Regions from separate parts of the Streptomyces sp. NPDC029138 genome, predicted to be linked through region 1. Evidence: riboswitches for the same ligand, from Rfam matches in the RefSeq annotation. Region 1 holds a riboswitch; the other holds the start of a gene.
The links. Region 1 has a riboswitch for glycine ahead of gcvP (aminomethyl-transferring glycine dehydrogenase). Riboswitches for the same ligand answer to the same signal wherever they lie in the genome.
Positions count from the first base shown of each region.

Region 1 (10,650 bases):
CGGTCACCCATCTGTGGGCGGAGGGGCCGGACGACGCCTCCGCGCAGGCTCTGCTGGACGAGTGGTCGGCGGTCGTGGACAGCGCCGGCCGGTGACCTGCATCGGCTGAGAGCGGCAAAAGTCGCTGCACGCGTGCGTGCCGGACAAGTGTCCCCCAAGGGGGCCTGTCCGGCACGCCGGTGGGGCCGTTCGGAGGTACTGCTCGCGACATGCGACGATGTGCGGCATGCCGCAGCAACCCCCCGTTCGGAGCAGCCCCACGCGGCCGCAGCGTCCGGACGCCTCCATGTCGTTGATCACCAACGTCATGGACCACAGCCTCGACGACGGGTACGCCGAGGCCGCCGCCCGGAGGAAGTCCGAGGGCGAGGGCGGCCTGCCGAAGACGCTCCGGGCCAAGCTGGGCCTGGCCGCCGGCCTCGTTCTCGCGGCGCTCGTCGTCACCGTGGGGGCGGCACAGGCGCGCGTGACGGCGCCCGTGGTGGCCAAGGAGCGCCAGGAGCTGATCGACCGCATCGACAGCGAGACCGCGGACGCGGACAAGCTGGAAAGCACTGTCGACACGCTGCGCGACGACGTCAGCGCGCGTCAGCGGGCGGCCCTGAAGTCGAGCGGCGGCAGCGCCGAGGCGGACCTGGTCGGCCTGCTGTCGGGTGCCACCGCGGTGCGCGGTCCCGGTGTCAAGCTCGTCGTGAACGATGCCAAGGAGGCCGACGGCGGCGGGGACGGCGCCGGCCCCCGGGAGACGTCGGGCTTCTCCGACACCGGCCGGGTGCGGGACCGCGACATGCAGCGCGTGGTCAACGGACTGTGGGCCTCCGGAGCCGAGGCGATCTCCATCAACGGGCAGCGGCTGACGGCCCTGTCCGCGATCAGGGCCGCGGGTGACGCGATACTGGTCGACAACAGGCCGCTGGTGCCGCCGTACACGGTGCTGGCGGTGGGGGACGGGGAGAGGCTGAGCACCAGGTTCCAGAACAGCGCCGACGGCCTGTATCTGCATGCCCTGGAGGAGAACTACGGCATCCGCGCCACCATCTCCGCGGAGGGCGACGTCCGGTTGCCCGCCGCACCCAGTGTGATCGTACGTACAGCACAGCCGAAGTCAGAGAAAACCGAGAAGGGCACATCGTGATCGCCGTACTGGGCCTCGTCGTGGGAGTCGTGGCCGGCCTGTTGGTCCGGCCCGAGGTTCCGGCGGTCGTCGAGCCTTATCTGCCGATCGCCGTCGTCGCGGCGTTGGACGCCGTCTTCGGTGGTCTGCGGGCCATGCTCGACGGCATCTTCGACGACAAGGTCTTCGTGGTGTCGTTCCTGTCCAACGTGGTCGTCGCCGCCCTCATCGTGTTCCTCGGTGACAAGTTGGGCGTGGGCGCGCAGCTGTCCACGGGTGTCGTCGTGGTCCTGGGCATCCGCATCTTCTCCAACGCCGCGGCGATCCGGCGGCACGTGTTCCGGGCGTGACACCGATGAGCGAGCAGAACGACAGCAACGGCGGCAACGGCCGCACCGATCAGCGGGAGAACCGGCTGCGGAGGGAACTGCCGGCCGAGGTGCCCGCGCCCGCGCCCGCGCCCGAGGCCGGGCGGCCGGCCGAGGGGGAGGCCCAGCAGCCGCTGACGGGCCGGCAGCGGCTCGTCAAGGGGTTGTGGCCGCCGCGCTTCACGCGCGCCCAACTCATCGTGGCCGTGCTGCTGTTCGGCCTCGGCTTCGGCCTGGCCGTGCAGGTGGCGTCCAACAGCGACACCGACAGCGCGCTGCGCGGAGCGCGCCAGGAAGATCTTGTGCGCATCCTCGATGAACTGGATTCGCGTACTCAGCGTCTTGAGGACGAGAAGCAGGGACTCGAAAAGCAGCGTCAGGAGCTTCAGACCAGCTCCGACCAGGCCGCGGAGGCGCGCCGGCAGACCGCCGAGAAGGAGAGGCAACTCGGCATCCTCGCGGGCACCGTGGCGGCGCAGGGTCCCGGCATCACCATGACGATCGAGGACACGAAGGGGACGGTCCAGGCGGACATGCTGCTCGACGCGATCCAGGAGTTGCGCGCGGCCGGCGCGGAGGCGATCCAGGTCAACGGGGTCCGGGTGGTCGCCGGGACCTACTTCACCGACTCCGGCAAGAGTGTGAGTGTCGACGGGAACAAGATCAACGCTCCCTATCGTTTCAAGGTCATCGGCAAGCCGCAGGACCTCGAGCCGGCGCTGAACATCCCTGGAGGCGTGGTGCAGACTCTGGAGAAGGAGCAGGCCACGGTGACCGTCGAGCGGTCGGACAAGATCGTCGTGGACGCCTTGCGACAGGCGAAGCGGCCTGACTACGCTCGGTCGTCCTCCCAGTGAACCGGCGGTGCATGGGTGCCGTCCGGCAGGGGCATGAGGTTGCGGGGGGTCGGCGCACCGAAGGGGTGGTGCGTGGTGGAAACTGTCTGGTGGATACGGACGTTGTGAGAATGTCCGGCTCGGCCGGTGTAGGCAATCAGGGTTCGTCCTGCCCCACGGGCGGGTCTGTTTCGGTCAAGGGGAATCGCCCGTGAAGTTGTTTGCGAAGTTGTTCGGCAAGAGCGCGCGAGAGGGCAGCGACAACGCGACCGCTCGTCATCGCGCACAGCCTGACGCGGAGGGCCAGCGCCCGCTGTTCCGGGACCAGGTCGCTGGTCCGGGTGGTGACATTTCCGGAGGTCAGGGCGCGGCGTCTGTTGACCCTGCCCAGTCCGGCGGCATAGGTTTCGGGCAACCGTCAACCTCAGGTACGGGTGGAGGGTTCGCCCCCGGCCCGTACGCGTCCAATGCCCCGGCGGGGCAGCCGCGGCAGGAGGATCCGTCGATGTCGGTCCTGGTGTGTACGAGGTGCGGTAACCGCAATGCGGAGAACGCCCGCTTCTGTTCCAACTGCGGGGCGCCGCTGCGTCCCGGGCTGACGCCCGAGCGGGCGTCCGAGACGACCTCCACGATCTCGATCTCGGGTCTGGAGGCCTACGACGCCGAGGCGACCGGCCAGACGCAGCTGCCGATGCTCTCCCCGGAGGCGCAGGCCGCGGTGGACGCGCTGCCGGTGGGTTCGGCGCTGCTGGTGGTGCGCCGGGGGCCGAACTCGGGCAGCCGCTTCCTGCTGGACAGCGACCTGACCACGGCCGGTCGTCATCCGCAGAGCGACATCTTCCTGGACGACGTGACCGTCTCCCGGCGCCACGTGGAGTTCCGGCGCTCCCCGGACGGCTCCTTCACGGTGGCCGACGTGGGCAGCCTGAACGGCACGTACGTCAACCGGGAGCGCATCGACCAGGTGGCCCTGTCGAACGGTGACGAGGTGCAGATCGGCAAGTACCGGCTGGTGTTCTACGCGAGCCGGCAGGGCATCTGACCCGCCCCCGGACTGACGTCCGGGGGGACCCCCAGGGAAGGTCCATGCTTCAAACACCGAGCGGCGGTGCCGGAAGCGGTACCGCCGCCAGGGACAGTGGGCTGATGAGCATCGGCACGGTGCTGAACGTGCTGCGCGACGAGTTCCCCGAAGTCACCATCTCCAAGATCCGCTTCCTGGAGTCGGAGGGGCTCATCGAGCCGCAGCGGACCCCGTCGGGATACCGCAAGTTCAGCGCCGAGGACGTCGAGCGCCTCGGTCACGTCCTGCGGATGCAGCGGGACCACTACCTGCCGCTCAAGGTGATCCGTGAGCACCTGGACGCCATGGAGCGGGGTGAGGCCGTCCCGCTGCCCGTGGTGGGCCGCCAGCGCACCGCGGAGGACGTGCCGGCACGTGTGGAGGGGCCCACGGTGGCCAGGCTCGGCAGGGCCGAGCTGCTGGCCGCCGCGGACATCGACGACGGCGACCTGAAGGAGTGGGAGTCCTACGGGCTCATCGCTCCCCTGGAGGACGGGGCGTACGACGCCGAGGCCGTCACCGTGGCCTCGCTCATCGCGGAGCTGGGCCGGTTCGGGATCGAGCCGCGCCACCTTCGGGTGATGAAGGCCGCCGCCGACCGTGAGGCGGGCCTGGTCGACCAGGTGGTGGCCCCGCTCAAGCGCCACCGCAACCCGCAGACCAGGGCACATGCCGAGGCCCGTACGAAGGAGCTGGCGGCCCTCACGGTGAAGCTGCACGCGGCCCTGGTGAAAACCGCTCTCGGCGTGCGGCTGCCCTGATCCGGCGGGCCGCGGAGCGGCCGGATCGGGCACCTGTTCCCGGCCCGACTACCCAAACGTCCCGAGCACGGCCTAGGGTTGCTGTGTGAACGAGCTCGATGTCGTAGGTGTCCGGGTCGAAATGCCCTCCAACCAACCGATCGTGCTCCTGCGCGAAGTGGGGGGCGACCGTTACCTCCCCATCTGGATCGGGCCGGGGGAGGCGACGGCGATCGCCTTCGCCCAGCAGGGCATGGCCCCCGCGCGACCGCTGACCCACGACCTGTTCAAGGACGTGCTGGAGGCCGTCGGCCAGGAGCTGACCGAAGTGCGCATCACCGATCTGCGAGAAGGCGTCTTCTACGCGGAGCTGGTGTTCGCCAGTGGGGTCGAGGTCAGCGCCCGCCCCTCCGATGCCATAGCGCTGGCCCTGCGCACCGGAACGCCGATCTACGGCAGTGACACGGTGCTGGACGACGCGGGCATCGCCATTCCGGACGAGCAGGAGGACGAGGTGGAGAAGTTCCGCGAGTTCCTCGACCAGATCTCGCCCGAGGACTTCGGCACCAGCAGCCAGTGAGACGCGGGCCGGCCCGTCGGCCCCGGGGTTCGACCGGGGCGGGCGGCGGCATCGCGAGGTCCACGCCCCGGCAATTGCCTCCGGCCAGTGAGAGCGTCCTACGGCCCCCCGCCAGCGCATTCGGCTAGCCTTTCCCCGCGGTGGGACACGGGAAACCACTCCTTGGGTGATTATCACTCGGCGTGCCGAGTGTGGCGATCGTTGACGCACCCCTGGTGACTGCCTACCGTCGAGAAGGCAGGTCAAGGACGGAGGTCGGCGTGAGAACCAGCGGCGACGGTACGGCTGGGGGTGCCCCCGGACGCGGTTTCGGGGAGAGCGGTCCGTACCCGCCCCCGAACTCGCGGCCGCGCTCAGGCGGGGGATATGCCCATCCCGGCAGCGCGGTGGAGCACGCTCCGCAGCTGCCGACGGCGGTGCCGAACGGCGGAGGGGTGGCGTCCATGACGTCCGAGCAGATCGGCTACCGCGGGCCCACGGCCTGCGCGGCTGCCGGCATCACGTACCGGCAGCTCGACTACTGGGCCCGTACGGGTCTGGTGGAGCCGAGCGTACGACCCGCTTACGGGTCGGGCACCCAGCGTCTGTACAGCTTCCGGGACGTCGTCGTCCTGAAGATCGTGAAGCGGTTCCTGGACACCGGGGTGTCCTTGCAGAACATCCGCACGGCCGTCCAGCACCTCAGAGAACGCGGTTTCCGCGATCTGGAGCGGATGACCCTGATGAGCGACGGCGCGACCGTGTACGAGTGCACGTCGCCGGACGAGGTCCACGCCCTGCTCCAGGGCGGTCAGGGTATCTTCGGGATCGCCGTCGGCGTGGTGTGGCGGGACGTGGAAAGCGCCCTCTCCCAGCTGCACGGCGAGCGCATCGACACCGGTGAGACCCTCGTCGGGCACAACCCCGCGGACGAGCTGGCGCGGCGCCGCAACCGGGCGGTCTGACCGCCGGACCTCGCGTAGGGCGCTCCGGCATCACCGCGTTGTCAGTGCCGTGGTGCAGCATCGGAGATGTGAGAAACGCGCCCACGATCCTGCATCTCGACATGGATGCCTTCTTCGCCTCGGTGGAGCAGGCATCCAAGCCGAGCCTGCGCGGGAAGGCGGTCGTCGTGGGCGGGCTCGGCCCACGCGGGGTGGTCGCCACCGCGTCGTACGAGGCACGGGTGTTCGGGGTCCACTCGGCGATGCCCATGGCGCAGGCACGCCGGCTGGCACCCAACGCCGCCTATCTGGTGCCGCGCTTCACCCTGTACCGGGCGGTCAGCGAACAGGTGATGGCGCTGCTGCGGGAGCTGTCACCGCTGGTGGAGCCGCTGAGCCTGGACGAGGCGTTCGTGGACCTGGAGGCCGGGGAAGCGGCCTGGGACGAGGAGTCGGCGCGGCGGGCCGGGGAGAAGCTGCGCGCGGACATCCTGGCGGTCACCGGGCTCACCGGGTCGGTGGGGCTCGCCGCCTCCAAGATGCTCGCGAAGATCGCCTCCGAGCAGGCCAAACCGGACGGCTTGGTGCTCATCGAGCCGGGCACCGAGCGGGCGCTGCTGGGACCGATGCCGGTGCGCACCCTGCCGGGGGTCGGGCCGGCCACAGGGGACCATCTGCGCCGGGCCGGGATCAGCACGGTCGAGGAACTGGCCGAGGCGGGTGAGGACGAACTCGTCCGGCTGCTGGGCAAGGCACACGGACACGCGCTGTACGCCATGGCCCTGGCCCGGGACGAGCGGCCCGTGGTCGCCGAGCGGGAGACCAAGTCGGTGTCGGTGGAGGACACGTACGACGTGGACATCCACGACCGGCTGCGGGTCGGCCTGGAGGTGCAGCGGCTGGCCGACCGGTGTGTGCGGCGGCTGCGCGAGGCCGGGCTGTCCGGGCGGACCATCGTGCTGAAGGTACGGCGGTACGACTTCTCCACCCTGACCCGGTCCGAGACGCTCAGAGGGCCCACGGACGACCCCGTGGTCATCCGTGAGGCGGCGGCGCGGCTGCTGGACTCCGTGGACACCACGGGAGGGGTGCGGCTGCTCGGGGTGGGGGTGTCCGGGCTCGCCGACTACACGCAGGAGGATCTGTTCGCGCAGGCGCTGCCGGTGCCTGCGGAGGAGGAGCCGGAGAAGGGGGCGGTGGAGGCTGCCGTGGAGCGGGCGGAGCCTGTCGAGCGGCAGTGGCGGGCCGGGCAGGATGTGCGGCACGCCGAGTACGGGCACGGATGGGTGCAGGGCAGTGGGCTGGGGCGGGTGACCGTGCGGTTCGAGACGCCGCAGTCCCCTCCGGGGCGGGTGCGGACGTTTTTCGTCGACGATCCTGCGCTGGAGGCCGCCGATCCGTTGCCGTTGGTTTCGGATGTCTCCCACCCGCACGGGGCTCCGCCCCGGACCCCGGAAGAGGCACGCGACCAGGGAGGAAGCCGCGATCAGGCCTCCTCCGACCCCGCCAGTTTGCCGAAGTCGTGGTCCGGGACGTTGGGGGGTGAGGCCACGTCCAGGCCGTAGTGGTGGTAGAGCTGGAGTTCCTGTTCTGGGGAGAGATGGCGGCCCACGCCGAAGTCGGGGGCGTCCTTGATCAGGGCGCGGTCGAAGGGGACGTGCAGGGTGCCTTCGACGAGTTCGCTGGGCTCCAGGGGCACGAAGGCGTCCCGGGAGAACAGGCCGGTGCGTATGGCCGCCCATTCGGGCACGCCGGTCGCGTCGTCCAGGTACACCTCGTCGATGGTGCCGATCTTGGTGCCGTTACGGTCGAACGCCTTGCGGCCGATCAGGTTGCGCGGATCGATGTCGGTCTGCACGGTCCCTCTCCCTCCACGTGGTCGCAACTCATCCGTAAGCACTACAAAAGAGCACATTCAAGGAGGCGGCCACTCGAAGGCCCTGGCGTTGACCTCGCTGGTACGCTGACAGCGGCTGCTGACCCCGTGCGGGAGAGTCCTCCGACCACCTCGGAGGCGCCGAAGGAGCAAATCCTCCCCGGAATCTCTCAGGCTCACGTACCGCACGGACGAGGTCACTCTGGAAAGCAGGGCGGATGTCGATCGGCTTCCGCCCTCACCGACGGTGAAAGCCGGTGCCCACGGGCGTCCGGTGAAGCTCTCAGGTCGAGATGACAGAGGGGGAGGCCGTCGGGGTACCCGCGCCGTGGTGCCCCTCGCAGGTCGCGTCAGACCAGGAGGCCTCCGCAATGACCGCCCATCGCATTCCGCTCTCCGAACTCGAAGCGGGCACCCCGTTCGAGCAGCGCCACATCGGGCCCGACCCGGAGGCGCGGGCCAAGATGCTCGCGCAGGTCGGATACGGCTCGCTGGACGAGCTGACCGCCGCCGCGGTCCCGGATGTGATCAAGAACGCCGACGCCCTGGACCTGCCGGGTGCCCGTACCGAGGCCGAGGTGCTCGCCGAGCTGCGCTCGCTCGCCGACCGCAACCAGGTCCTCGGCTCCATGATCGGCCTGGGCTACTACGGCACCTTCACGCCGCCCGTCATCCTGCGCAACGTCATGGAGAACCCGGCCTGGTACACGGCCTACACGCCGTACCAGCCGGAGATCTCCCAGGGCCGCCTGGAGGCCCTGCTGAACTTCCAGACGATGGTCGCCGACCTGACCGGCCTGCCCACCTCCGGCGCATCCCTGCTGGACGAGGGCACCGCCGCCGCCGAGGCGATGGCGCTGTCCCGGCGCATGGGCAAGAACAAGAAGGGTGTGTTCCTGGTCGACGCTGACGCGCTGCCGCAGACCATCGCCGTGATCGAGACCCGCGCCGAGCCGACCGGCGTCGAGGTCGTCGTCGCCGACCTCAGCGACGGCATCCCGGCGGAGATCGCCGAGCGCGAGATCAACGGCGTGCTGATCCAGTACCCGGGCGCCTCCGGTGCCGTACGGGACATCAAGCCCGTCATCGACCAGGCGCACCAGCTGGGCGCTCTCGTCACGGTCGCCGCCGACCTGCTCGCGCTGACCCTGCTGACCTCGCCGGGCGAGCTGGGGGCGGACATCGCCGTCGGTACGACCCAGCGCTTCGGTGTGCCGATGGGCTTCGGCGGGCCGCACGCCGGCTACATGGCCGTACACGAGAAGTTCGCGCGCAGCCTTCCCGGCCGGCTCGTCGGCGTCTCCGTCGACGCCGACGGCAACAAGGCCTACCGCCTCGCGCTCCAGACCCGTGAGCAGCACATCCGCCGGGAGAAGGCGACCAGCAACATCTGCACCGCGCAGGTGCTGCTCGCCGTGATGGCCGGCATGTACGCCGTCTACCACGGGCCGGAGGGCCTGAAGACCATCGCCCGGCGCACGCACCGGTACGCCACGCTCCTCGCCGAGGGGCTGAAGGCCGGCGGCGTGGAGATCGTCCACGGCGCGTACTTCGACACGCTCACCGCGCGGGTGCCCGGCAAGGCCGCCGCGATCGTCGCCGCCGCCCGGGAGAACGGGGTCAACCTGCGTCTCGTCGACGCCGACCACGTCTCGGCGGCCTGCGACGAGACCACCAACCGGGCCCAGCTGGCCGCCGTCTTCGCCGCCTTCGGCGTCGAGGGCGACATCGAGGCGCTGGACGAGAGCGCCGAGGACACCCTGCCCGAGGCGCTGCTGCGCACCGACGCGTACCTCACCCACCCGGTCTTCCACCAGCACCGCTCCGAGACGGCGATGCTGCGCTACCTGCGCAAGCTGGCCGACCGCGACTACGCGCTCGACCGCGGCATGATCCCGCTGGGCTCCTGCACCATGAAGCTCAACGCGACCACGGAGATGGAGCCGGTCACCTGGTCCGAGTTCGGGCAGATGCACCCGTTCGCGCCCGCCGAGCAGGCCCAGGGCTACCTCACGCTCATCCACGAGCTGGAGGACCGCCTCGCCGAGGTCACCGGCTACGACAAGGTCTCGCTCCAGCCGAACGCGGGCTCGCAGGGCGAGCTGGCGGGTCTCCTCGCCGTACGCGGCTACCACCGCGCCAACGGCGACGAGCAGCGGACCGTCTGCCTCATCCCGTCCTCCGCGCACGGCACCAACGCGGCCAGCGCCGTGATGGCCGGCATGAAGGTCGTCGTCGTGAAGACCGCCGAGGACGGCGAGATCGACGTCGAGGACCTGCGCGCCAAGATCGAGCAGTACCGCGACGAGCTGGCGGTGCTGATGATCACCTACCCGTCGACGCACGGTGTGTTCGAGGAGCACGTCGCCGACATCTGCGCCCAGGTCCACGAGGCGGGCGGCCAGGTGTACGTCGACGGCGCCAACCTCAACGCGCTCGTCGGCCTGGCCAAGCCGGGCCACTTCGGCGGTGACGTCTCCCACCTGAACCTGCACAAGACGTTCTGCATCCCGCACGGCGGCGGCGGTCCGGGCGTCGGCCCGGTCGCGGTCCGGTCGCACCTGGCGCCGTACCTGCCGAACCACCCGCTCCAGCCGGAGGCCGGCCCGGAGACGGGCGTGGGCCCGATCTCGGCCGCCCCGTGGGGCAGCGCGGGCATCCTGCCGATCTCGTGGGCGTACGTCCGTCTGATGGGCGGCGAGGGCCTCAAGCGCGCCACGCAGGTCGCGGTGCTCTCCGCGAACTACATCGCCAAGCGCCTGGAGCCGCACTACCCGGTGCTCTACACCGGCCCCGGCGGCCTGGTCGCGCACGAGTGCATCATCGACCTGCGCCCGCTGACCAAGGCGACCGGCGTGAGCGTGGACGACGTCGCCAAGCGGCTGATCGACTACGGTTTCCACGCGCCGACCATGTCCTTCCCGGTGGCCGGCACGCTGATGATCGAGCCGACCGAGTCCGAGGACATCACCGAGCTGGACCGTTTCTGCGATGCGATGATCGCCATCCGCGCGGAGATCGAGAAGGTCGGCTCCGGCGCGTGGCCCGCCGAGGACAACCCGCTGCGGAACGCCCCGCACACCGCCGCCGCGCTCGGCGGTGAGTGGACGCACGCCTACAGCCGCGCGGAGGCCGTCTTCCCGGCCGGTG
Region 1 is NZ_JBVHWM010000010.1:3,327-13,976, forward strand. It holds gene ACZ4WH_RS11820 (sugar phosphate nucleotidyltransferase) at 1-95, shown strand, start outside; gene ACZ4WH_RS11825 (DUF881 domain-containing protein) at 227-1,135, shown strand; gene ACZ4WH_RS11830 (small basic family protein) at 1,132-1,464, shown strand; gene ACZ4WH_RS11835 (DUF881 domain-containing protein) at 1,470-2,339, shown strand; gene ACZ4WH_RS11840 (FHA domain-containing protein) at 2,530-3,360, shown strand; gene ftsR (transcriptional regulator FtsR) at 3,405-4,142, shown strand; gene ACZ4WH_RS11850 (bifunctional nuclease family protein) at 4,228-4,701, shown strand; gene ACZ4WH_RS11855 (MerR family transcriptional regulator) at 4,962-5,645, shown strand; gene ACZ4WH_RS11860 (DNA polymerase IV) at 5,714-7,189, shown strand; gene ACZ4WH_RS11865 (PRC-barrel domain-containing protein) at 7,111-7,482, opposite strand; glycine riboswitch at 7,602-7,696, shown strand; gene gcvP (aminomethyl-transferring glycine dehydrogenase) at 7,872-10,650, shown strand, end outside.

Region 2 (10,650 bases), on a different contig from region 1:
GGCCCGGGCGAGCGCCCCGGCGGTGAGGACGCGCCAGGGGCGTCGGCCGTCCGGCCAGGCGTAGGTGTCCCGCAGGGTGCCCCAGGACTCCCCGCCCTCCAGAGGGAGGAACGGCTCGACGGCGAGCCGCCCGTCCACCGCCTTGCCGAGGCGGGCCGGGGTGTCCCAGCACATGAGGTCGAGGACGAGGTCCCCGGCACGGGCGTGCGGGGTCTCGGTACGCAGGCGTCTGGCCGATTCCACGCAGAGAACCGCCAGTTGGTCGAGCAGCAGATCGTTGAGGGCCACCGCCTCGCTGATGTCGAGCCGGGCGAGCTTGGTGAAGAACGGCGCGTGGGCGTGGCCCGGGAACGGCGCAGAGGATGCCTCCGACATCGGGATGAAGGTGTACATCCGGCCGTTCCGCGACAGCGGCCGGTCCAGTCGGAGCGCGACACTTACCCACGCCTCGCCCTGCCACTCCAGCCATTTCGCGTCGATCCCGTGGACGTCGACGCTGCGCTCGATCGCCACGCGCAGCGCCTCGGCGTCCAGGGTCCGCCGGGCCAGCAGATACCGCCCGGCGTCACCGAGGTCGACCTCGCTGATCCAGTCCGCGGTCCGGGATGCGACCAGGTCGCAGGGGCGTTGGGCACGTGACAGCACATGTCGTGTGCCGCCCTCGGCCCCGTCACGGATCTCCACGACCAGTTCCCGTACGCGGTCGAGGAAGAGCAGTAGGGGCGCCTCGTCGTCCACCACCTCCGCGGCCTGCGTCACGACAAGGCCCCAGGCGTGGTCGTGGCGCAGCGGCAGCCGTACGACGGTCGAGAAGCCGTCTGCGGCGAGTTCTTTGAGCACGGGATCCGTGGCCTCGGCCGGCACTGGCAACGCCAGCGGGGAGATGTCCTGGATCACTCGGGCCGCGAGGGCCGTGTCGTCGACAATGGCGTGGATGTCGTCCGGCCGGGCGAAACGGAAGCAGTAGCCGTCGAACGAGTCGGAAGCGGGCGACGCCTTGGAGTAGATCTCGGGCCAGTCGGTCAGCTGCAGCACGCTGCGGAAGCCGAGCCCCTTGTTCCCGATCCCTTCCCCCGCCCCCTTGCTGGAGAGGGCCAGTTCGGTGATGGCCTTGAAGTTCTCCTCGGTGAATCCGGTTCCTTCGTTGGCGACGTACAGGACGCCGCCACCGTCCTCCTGGCGGATCGCCAGCACGACGATCCTGCCAGTGCCCCCTGCGGCCAGGGCATCGTGTCCGTTCTGGATGAGCTCCAAGATCGTGCGGCCCTCGTACTCCTGGGCCGTGTCCTCACTGACGGACTTCAGGCTCTCGGCGAAGCGCCAGTCTCCTCCCGCTCCGTCGAAGATCTCGATCCGCCGTCGTGTCAGAGTGGTGATCGCGTCCCCGAACCCCGCCCCTGCTCCGCTGCCCCTCATCGGTGTGATGGCCGTTCCCCCCTCGTTGAACCGGCATGCCGGTGCGTGCCTGCCGGGAATCGTGCTCATCAGTGTGACCGGAAGTGGGCACCAGCCACGTTTTCCGGCCAATTCCTTGAAAGCTCACATGTCGATGTGAGAGGGGGTGTGGCCAGATACCGTCCCTTGCGACGGCCGGGCACCCTCAGATTGGAGACCGGCGGGACGACTCAAAGAAGCCCATCGGCGGCCCGAATTGTCATAAGCGCGTGCTAGAGAGCCAGCCCCGTTCGCGGAGCTGGTCAACTGTCAGCACGAAGGATCAACCGCTGGTATTTGGGGACATCTGGAACGTCCGGAGCAAGGAACTCGTGCTTGCGGTGCAGCAGGGGCCGGTTGGTCGAGTCGGCGTCCAAGAGGAAGGAACCCTTCAAGGTGCGGCGGCTGATGTCAACCGCCGCCGGCAGCGGCTCTCTTTCCTTTGTGGAATAGCGCCCCGGGATCTGACTCGCACTCTGTTTGGGGCGTTGTCGTGTGTTCGCCGGTCAGGCGTCGGCTTCATCTTCATCCTCGTCGTCCGGGGCGGGGTCCGGGACGAAGGCCAGATCGAGGACGTAGCGTTCATTGGCCGGGCACCTGTCCCAGGCCCGCTGGATCTGTTTTGGGGTCCAGTCGTCGGTGATACTGCTCAGTGTCTCGCCGTAGCAAGCGGACGCGGCTTCACGTCCGCCCACCATGCGTAGCCCTCGTACACACCCGGGCGCGGTAGGGCCATCTCGCCTGCGGGTCCAGGGTTTGGGCGGTGTGTCCCAGATGCGGACGGCGATGCGTACGTCGATGTCGGCCTGGAGACTGAGGCGGTACAGGCGGCAGCCGTGGCCCGCCACCACCTGTAGTCGCCAGCAGCGAGTGACGAACGATTGCCCGCAGGATTCTGCCGTCTATGAGAAGACGACAACCCGGGTGCCCCGGCTCTTTGCCACCAAGGTGCCCTTCCCGGTGGCCGGTCGGTGGCCAGACGCCTTTGGACGACGTAATACGAGGTAGCACAGACCAGCCGGTCGCACATGCTCTGATCAGGCCAAACGGCACTCAGCAGCACGATCAGGCACCACGCAGCACGAACGCTCACGGTCTCGCAATGCGTAGGTCCCCCTATCTGACGCACCACGGCCCGCTCCACACGCCGAGACGTCGCAGGGACGCCGGGACGGACCTCACGTGGGCCCTGCCTAACCACATCTGCGACGTGCCTCGGGGACATCCCGGGGACTGTCGGGGACTTTCAAGCCTCTCCCAGGGACTTTTGGGGGACTTTCCGCCGAGTAAGCAGGGAGGGCCCGGCAGCGCTGGAAGAAGCGGACGCGCTGGTCAGGGCCCGTTTCCTCAGCACTCGATGATGTTCACCGCCAGCCCGCCCCGGGCCGTCTCCTTGTACTTCACGCTCATGTCCGCGCCGGTGTCCTTCATGGTCTTGATGACCTTGTCCAGGGACACCTTGTGGGAGCCGTCGCCGCGCATCGCCATCTTCGCGGCCGTGACCGCCTTCACCGCGGCCATGCCGTTGCGCTCGATGCACGGGATCTGGACCAGGCCGCCGACCGGGTCGCAGGTCAGGCCGAGGTTGTGCTCCATGCCGATCTCGGCCGCGTTCTCCACCTGCTCGGGGGAGCCGCCGAGCACCTCGGCGAGCGCGCCCGCCGCCATGGAGCAGGCCGAGCCGACCTCGCCCTGGCAGCCGACCTCGGCGCCGGAGATGGAGGCGTTCTCCTTGAAGAGCATGCCGATCGCGCCCGCCGCCAGCAGGAACCGCACGACGCCGTCCTCGTCGGCGCCCGGCACGAAGTTGATGTAGTAGTGCAGGACCGCCGGGATGATGCCGGCCGCGCCGTTCGTGGGGGCGGTCACGACCCGGCCGCCCGCCGCGTTCTCCTCGTTCACCGCCATCGCGTAGAGCGTGATCCACTCCATGGCGTGCGCCAGCGGGTCGCCCTCCGCGCGCAGCTGGCGGGCCGAGACGGCCGCGCGGCGGCGGACCTTCAGACCGCCGGGCAGGATGCCCTCACGGGACATGCCGCGCTCCACGCACTCCCGCATCACCCGCCAGATCTCCAGCAGGCCCGCGCGGATCTCCTCCTCGGAGCGCCAGGCCCGCTCGTTCTCCAGCATCAGAGAAGAGATCGACAGGCCGGTCTCCTTCGTCAGGCGCAGCAGCTCGTCGCCCGTGCGGAACGGGTACTTCAGAACCGTGTCGTCCAGCTTGATCCGGTCCGCGCCCACCGCGTCCTCGTCGACGACGAAGCCGCCGCCCACCGAGTAGTACGTCTTGGAGAGCAGCTCCTCGCCGTCGGCGCCGTGGGCCCACAGCGTCATGCCGTTGGCGTGGTACGGCAGGGCCTTGCGGCGGTGCAGCACGAGATCCCGGTCGAAGTCGAAGGCGATCTCGTGCTCGCCCAGGAGCCGTATCCGCCCCTCCGCCTTGATCGCCTCCACGCGCGCGTCCGCCGTCTCCACGTCCACCGTGCGCGGCGAGTCGCCGGTCAGGCCGAGCAGGACGGCCTTCGGGGTGCCGTGGCCGTGGCCGGTCGCGCCCAGGGAGCCGTACAGCTCCGTCCGGACGGCGGCGGCCCGCTCCAGGAGGCCTTCGTTGCGCAGGCGGCGGGCGAACATCCGCGCCGCGCGCATCGGGCCGACCGTGTGGGAGCTGGACGGGCCGATGCCGATCGAGAACAGGTCGAAGACCGAGATGGCCACGGTCACTCCTCAGGACAGCAGGGGGGTGGGGCACCCTCCGCGGGTGCCCCACCGGGGACTTACTTGTTCAGGCCCGGGTACAGCGGGTGCTTGTCGGCGAGCGCCTTCACGCGCGCCTTCAGGGCCTCGGCGTCGTAGGACGGCTTCAGCGCCTCGGCGATCACGTCCGCGACCTCGGCGAAGTCCTCGGCCGTGAAGCCTCGGGTCGCCAGGGCCGGCGTACCGATACGCAGGCCCGAGGTGACCATCGGCGGCCGCGGGTCGTTCGGGACGGCGTTGCGGTTGACCGTGATGCCGACCTCGTGGAGCCGGTCCTCGGCCTGCTGCCCGTCCAGCTCGGACGCGCGCAGGTCCACCAGGATCAGGTGCACGTCCGTGCCGCCGGACAGCACGTTCACGCCGGCCTCGCGGGCGTCCGGGGCCGTCAGGCGCTCGGCGAGGATGCGGGCACCCTCCACCGTACGCCGCTGGCGCTCCTTGAAGTCCTCCGAGGCCGCGACCTTGAAGGACACCGCCTTGGCCGCGATCACGTGCTCCAGGGGACCGCCCTGGAAGCCCGGGAAGACGGAGGAGTTCAGCTTCTTCGCGAAGTCCTTCCTGGCGAGGATGATGCCGCCGCGGGGGCCGCCCAGCGTCTTGTGGGTGGTGGAGGTGACCACGTCGGCGTACGGCACCGGGTTCTCGTGCAGACCGGCCGCGACCAGGCCCGCGAAGTGCGCCATGTCGACCCACAGGTAGGCACCGGCCTCGTCGGCGATCCGGCGGAACTCGGCGAAGTCCAGCTGCCGCGGGTACGCCGACCAGCCCGCGATGATCACCTTGGGGCGGTGCTCCTTGGCGAGCCGCTCGACCTCGGCCATGTCGACCAGGCCGGTCTCGGCGTCCACGTGGTAGGCGACCACGTCGAACTGCTTGCCGGAGAAGTTCAGCCGCATCCCGTGGGTGAGGTGGCCGCCGTGCGCCAGGTCCAGGCCGAGGATGGTGTCCCCGGGCTGGGCCAGCGCGAACAGGGCCGCCTGGTTCGCGGAGGCGCCGGAGTGGGGCTGCACGTTGGCGTACTCGGCGCCGAACAGCTCCTTGACCCGGTCGATGGCGATCTGCTCGGCGACGTCGACGTGCTCGCAGCCGCCGTAGTACCGGCGACCCGGGTAGCCCTCGGCGTACTTGTTGGTCAGGACCGAGCCCTGGGCCTCCATCACCGCGAGCGGCGCGAAGTTCTCGGAGGCGATCATCTCCAGGGTCGACTGCTGGCGGCTCAGCTCGGCGTCGACCGCGGCGGCGATCTCCGGGTCCAGCTCGTGCAGGGGCGTGTTCAGGACAGTCATACGGCTACGACTCCTCAGCCGGCGGAAAAAGCGGTGTACTCGTCGGCGGAGAGCAGGTCGGCCGGCTCCTCCGCGACGCGTACCTTGAACAGCCAGCCACCCTCGAAGGGGGCGGAGTTCACCAGCGACGGGTCGTTGACGACGTCCTCGTTGACCTCGGTGACCTCACCGGTGACCGGCGAGTACAGGTCGGACACCGACTTCGTCGACTCCAGCTCGCCGCAGGTCTCGCCCGCGGACACCGTGGAGCCGACCTCGGGGAGCTGAACGAACACGACGTCACCGAGCGCGTTGGCCGCGTGCTCCGTGATGCCGACCGTCGCGACGCCGTCCTCGGCGGCCGACAGCCACTCGTGCTCCTTGCTGTAGCGCAGCTGCTGGGGGTTGCTCATGGCCTGAATTCTCCTGTACACGCGGGAGTGCTGATGACGGGGGGACTAGGGAAACCGCTGGTGAGCGGGCGAATGTGCGCAGGGTCACGCCCCGGCCACGGACCGGGGGCCCAGGGAGGCGCGACCGCGCCCAGTGTCTACTTCTGGCGCTTGTAGAACGGCAGCGCCACGACCTCGTACGGCTCGTGGGTGCCCCGGATGTCCACGCCGACGCCCTCGGTGCCCGGCGCCGCGTGCGCCGCGTCGACGTAGGCCATGGCGATCGGCTTGCCCAGGGTGGGGGAGGGGGCACCGGAGGTGACCTCGCCGATCACCTCGCCGCCGGCGACGACGGCGTACCCTGCGCGCGGCACCCGGCGGCCCTCGGCGACCAGGCCGACCAGGACCCGCGGCGGGTTCTGCTGGGCCCGGGCGGCGGCGTCGGCGAGCGCCTCGCGCCCGACGAAGTCGCCCTCCTTCTCGAACTTGACCACGCGGCCGAGCCCGGCGTCGAACGGGGTGAGGGACGTCGTCAGCTCGTGCCCGTACAGCGGCATGCCCGCCTCCAGGCGCAGCGTGTCCCGGCAGGACAGCCCGCACGGGACCAGCCCGGCGCCCTCACCCGCCTTGGTCAGCGCCTGCCACAGCTCGACGGCGTGCTCCGGCTTCACGAACAGCTCGAAGCCGTCCTCGCCGGTGTAGCCCGTGCGGGCGATCAGCGCCGGGACGCCGGCGACCGTGCCGGGCAGGCCGGCGTAGTACTTCAGGCCGTCGAGGTCGGCGTCGGTGAGGGACTTCAGGATGCCGGGGGACTCCGGGCCCTGCACGGCGATGAGCGCGTACGCGTCCCGGTCGTCGCGGACCTCGGCGTCGAAGCCGGCGGCGCGCTCGGTCAGCGCGTCCAGCACCACCTGGGCGTTGGAGGCGTTGGCCACGACCATGTACTCGGTCTCGGCCAGCCGGTAGACGATCAGGTCGTCCAGGATGCCGCCGTCGGCCTGGCAGATCATCGTGTAGCGGGCGCGGCCGACACCGACGGAGGCGATGTTGCCGACCAGGGCGTGGTTCAGGAACGCGGCGGCCTCGGCGCCGGTGACGGTGATCTCGCCCATGTGGGACAGGTCGAAGAGACCGGCCCTGGTCCGCACGGCGAGGTGCTCGTCGCGCTCGGAGCCGTAGCGCAGGGGCATGTCCCAGCCGGCGAAGTCGGTCATCGTCGCACCGAGCGCGCGATGCACGGCATCGAGCGCGGTGTGACGGAGTTCAGTGCTGCTCATCGGACGGTCGTCTCCCAGGGCGAGCGGACAGGCGAGGAACGTTCCTCCCCATCTGTCATCGGAACCTGAGAGGTTCGCCACGACCGCCACAGGGACGATCACGGCTTGCACCTTGGGTGGAGCCACTGACACAGCGGCCCGCTTTTCAGATGTGCCTCGCCCGCGCGGTAACGGGGCCTGAGAGATTCAAGGGAGGGACTTGCTCCTTCGGCGTCCCAGCCCGGGGCTGGGAACTCTCCCGCGCGGATTCAAGCGGCCGGTATGCAGTTGGCGGGCACATCATTGCACGCCGCACCCCGGCCATCCAGAGCGTGCTGCTTGTGACCGAGCTGTGGCAGAACGCACACGAACCACCTACCGTTGCCCATTACCTTCTCTTTACATACAACGGGCATGGGGATGACCGAGCCCACTGGGGAGGACGATCACGGTGAACAGGACATCGGCCTACGCCACCGACGCCGGCATCGCGGTGCCCGGACAGCCCTCCGCCCTGGCCCGCGAGCGCCGCGCGGACCGCCCCGTCCAGGTCGTCCGCGACCTGCGCGACCGCGCGGGCCGCAGCCCGCACGCCCTGCTCTTCGGCCCCCGCGACCTGGTGGTGATCACCGGTCTGCCCGGCAGCGGCAAGTCCACGCTGATGCACCGCGCGGTCACCGGCCACCGCGTCGACTCCCAGGACACCCGCGACCGCTGGGACGCCCGCGTCCCCCGCTTCGTCCCCTACGCGCTCTACCGCCCCCTGGTCCGCCTCGCCCACTACGCCGGGCTGCGCCGGGCCCTGCGCACCGGCGAGGGCGTCGTCGTGCACGACTGCGGCACCCAGGCCTGGGTGCGCGCCTGGCTGGCCCGCGAGGCCCGGCGCCGCGGCGCCACCCTGCACCTGCTCCTCCTCGACGTCAGCCCCGAGACGGCCCGGGCGGGCCAGCGCGAGCGCGGCCGGGGCGTCTCCCGCTACGCCTTCCGCCGCCACCGCCGCGCGACCGCCCGGCTGCTGCGCGCGGCGGAGAAGGGGGAGCTGCCCGCAGGCTGCGGCGCGGCCGTGCTGCTGGACCGGGACGCGGCGGACGTCCTGAGCCGGGTCGGCTTCACGCGGTGAGGCACTGTCACAGCCACCCGCTAGCCTTCTTGCTCACAGCAGTGGTTCCCAGCAGGCGGTAGGCAGATGGACTTCCCGGCGGACATTCACGCGGACTTCCCGGCACAGGCGCACCCCCACCCGCACGGCGGTTGGCCCGGCAACGAGCTGGAGGAGGTGCTGTCGGCCTCCCTCGGCATCCCCTCGGCGGGCGGCCGGATCATCGAGGTCCTCGGGCGGAGTTTCCTGTGGATACCGCTGCCCAACGGCGGGGGCCCGCACAGCGGCCCGCTGGACCTGCCGACGATGGACATCGACGGCCAGGTGTACGTCCCGGTGTTCAGCTCCGAGGAACAGCTGCGCCTGGTGGCCGGTTCCCATATGTCGTACACCATCGCCCCCGCCGTGGAGTTCGCGCGCGGCCTGCCGCCGCAGGCGGGCATCGCGGTGAACCCGGGCGGGGTGGTCGGCATCCCGCTGCCGCCCGACGCCGTGGCCGAACTGTGCCGCGCCGGCCGCACCCCGCTCGACGGCCCCAACACCGGCGGCCGGGTGCGTCTCTTCGAACCCGACTGGCAGGACGACCCGGTCGACTTCCTCTCCGCCGCCGCCGCGGAGTTCGCCGGGACCGGCGTGGTCCTCACCGCCCGCCGCTGCCTGGCCGCCATCGAGACGGCCGACCCGGTGATGTTCGTGGGCGTGGAACTCTCCCAGCGGGAGGGCGACCTGCGAAGCCTCCCCCTGGACGCCCTCGGCAGAGCCCTCGGCAAAGTCCCGGTCAAGTGGCCGGTCAACCTGGTGCTCATGGACGTGACCGACGACCCGGTCTCCGACTGGCTGAAGACGAACGTCCGGCCCTTCTACCAGTACGGCCACTGAACGCACCGAAGGGCCCGGGGCTGCATCCGATATGCGGCTCCGCCGCGGGGCGCGACCAGCCACGGACGACCCGCACCCGCGCACGAACCCGAAGCCCCGAGCTGCCAGGCGCTTAAGCTGTCTCCAAACGAGGGGCAAACGAAGAAGGGCCGGTACGACAGGTGAGCGCGAGCCACAGCGGCAGCGTCGAGCACATGCTGCGCCAGGTCACCCCCGGACGCTACGACGCCTACGAGGCCCTGCTCCGCGCCCTCGCCACCCCCTCCTCCGGCCAGATCTGGATGCTCCTGTGGCACGGCCAGGCCGGCTCCCCGGACGCCCAGTACGGGGACATGGAGGTGGACGGCTTCCACTACGCCCCCTGCGTCACCTCCGCCCAGGAGCTGTCCGCCAGCGGCTGGAACCGTTCGTACGAAGTGGTCGACGGCCTCGACGTGGCCCGCACCCTCTATCCCGACCACTACGGCCTCTGGCTCAATCCGCACGCCCCGGGCGGCGGCGTCGGCATCCCCTGGCTGGATCTGCGCCGCATCGCCACCGGCCTGGACCGCCAGCCCGCCGGCCCGCTCCGGCTCTCCGAGCCCGGCATCGAGATCCCGCAGTTCTACGCCCTGCTCGCGCAGAACGCGCACCGCACCCCCGCGCTCCGCTCGCTGCGCCGAGCCTGGGTGCAGCCCGCGCTCGGGGCGCCGTATCTCGCCATCGGCCTGGACGTGTACGAGACCTCGCCCGCCGCGGTCGACTCGGTGCGCGCGATGATGCAGCAGTCCATCGGCGCGGTCCCGGAGGGGCTGCCGGTGTCGACGGTCGCCATGACCGACGACCACGACCCGGTGGTGATGTGGATGCGGGCCAACGCGCGCCCGTTCTACGACCGCGAGGCGCACGCCCCCGCGCCGCAGCCGCAGCTTCAGGTCCCGGCCCCGCCGCAGGCCCCGGCCGGCGGGTACGGCTACCCACCGGTGCACGGCGGTTACTGACAACCAAGCGGAACCACATGGCTTCTGAGTGCGGGTCGCATAATTTACACGGACGACACACTTCTGCGCGCGTAGACATCCGCCGTTCGTCCCGAACCGCGGAGATTAACCGTTCTGCCCCAACTGGCCCCCGTCCGATGTCCGTTACCCAGTGATCGGATAACGGAATCCTCCGAACTGCATCACGGTTGCGCATACTTTCGCCGTCAGCTCTGGCGGGTGATCGCAAAGACGCTGAAGACTCCCGACTCAGACATGAGGTCGAGACCTCATGCTCGATGGCAAGTCGACAAAGCCGCAATCCGCGGCAGGCGCAGGCCGGTCACCACCGGCGAGAGGGGTCGCTCACCGTGACCGCACCGATCGAGACCACCGGGGCGGCAGCCGAGGCACAGCCGGAGGCTGTGCTGGAGGGTGCCGGTAAGGGGCAGATCGAGGGTCGTTCCCTGGGCCAGATCGCCTGGTCCCGGTTCAAGAAGGACAAGGTCGCCGTCGCGGGCGGTGTCATCGTCGTCCTGCTGATCCTCGTCGCGATCCTCTCGCGCCCCATCCAGGCCGCGTTCGGGCTCGACCCCAACGCCTTCAACCAGG
Region 2 is NZ_JBVHWM010000040.1:15,782-26,431, forward strand. It holds gene ACZ4WH_RS27145 (sacsin N-terminal ATP-binding-like domain-containing protein) at 1-1,416, opposite strand, end outside; gene ACZ4WH_RS27150 (hypothetical protein) at 1,941-2,132, opposite strand; gene ACZ4WH_RS27155 (L-serine ammonia-lyase) at 2,782-4,149, opposite strand; gene glyA (serine hydroxymethyltransferase) at 4,209-5,474, opposite strand; gene gcvH (glycine cleavage system protein GcvH) at 5,489-5,866, opposite strand; gene gcvT (glycine cleavage system aminomethyltransferase GcvT) at 6,004-7,122, opposite strand; glycine riboswitch at 7,165-7,277, opposite strand; glycine riboswitch at 7,278-7,373, opposite strand; gene ACZ4WH_RS27175 (AAA family ATPase) at 7,553-8,221, shown strand; gene ACZ4WH_RS27180 (enhanced serine sensitivity protein SseB) at 8,288-9,079, shown strand; gene ACZ4WH_RS27185 (enhanced serine sensitivity protein SseB C-terminal domain-containing protein) at 9,274-10,059, shown strand; gene ACZ4WH_RS27190 (ABC transporter permease) at 10,410-10,650, shown strand, end outside.
Region 2: it holds a riboswitch for glycine, as region 1 does, so the genes downstream of both, gcvT (glycine cleavage system aminomethyltransferase GcvT) here and gcvP (aminomethyl-transferring glycine dehydrogenase) in region 1, are expected to answer to the same signal.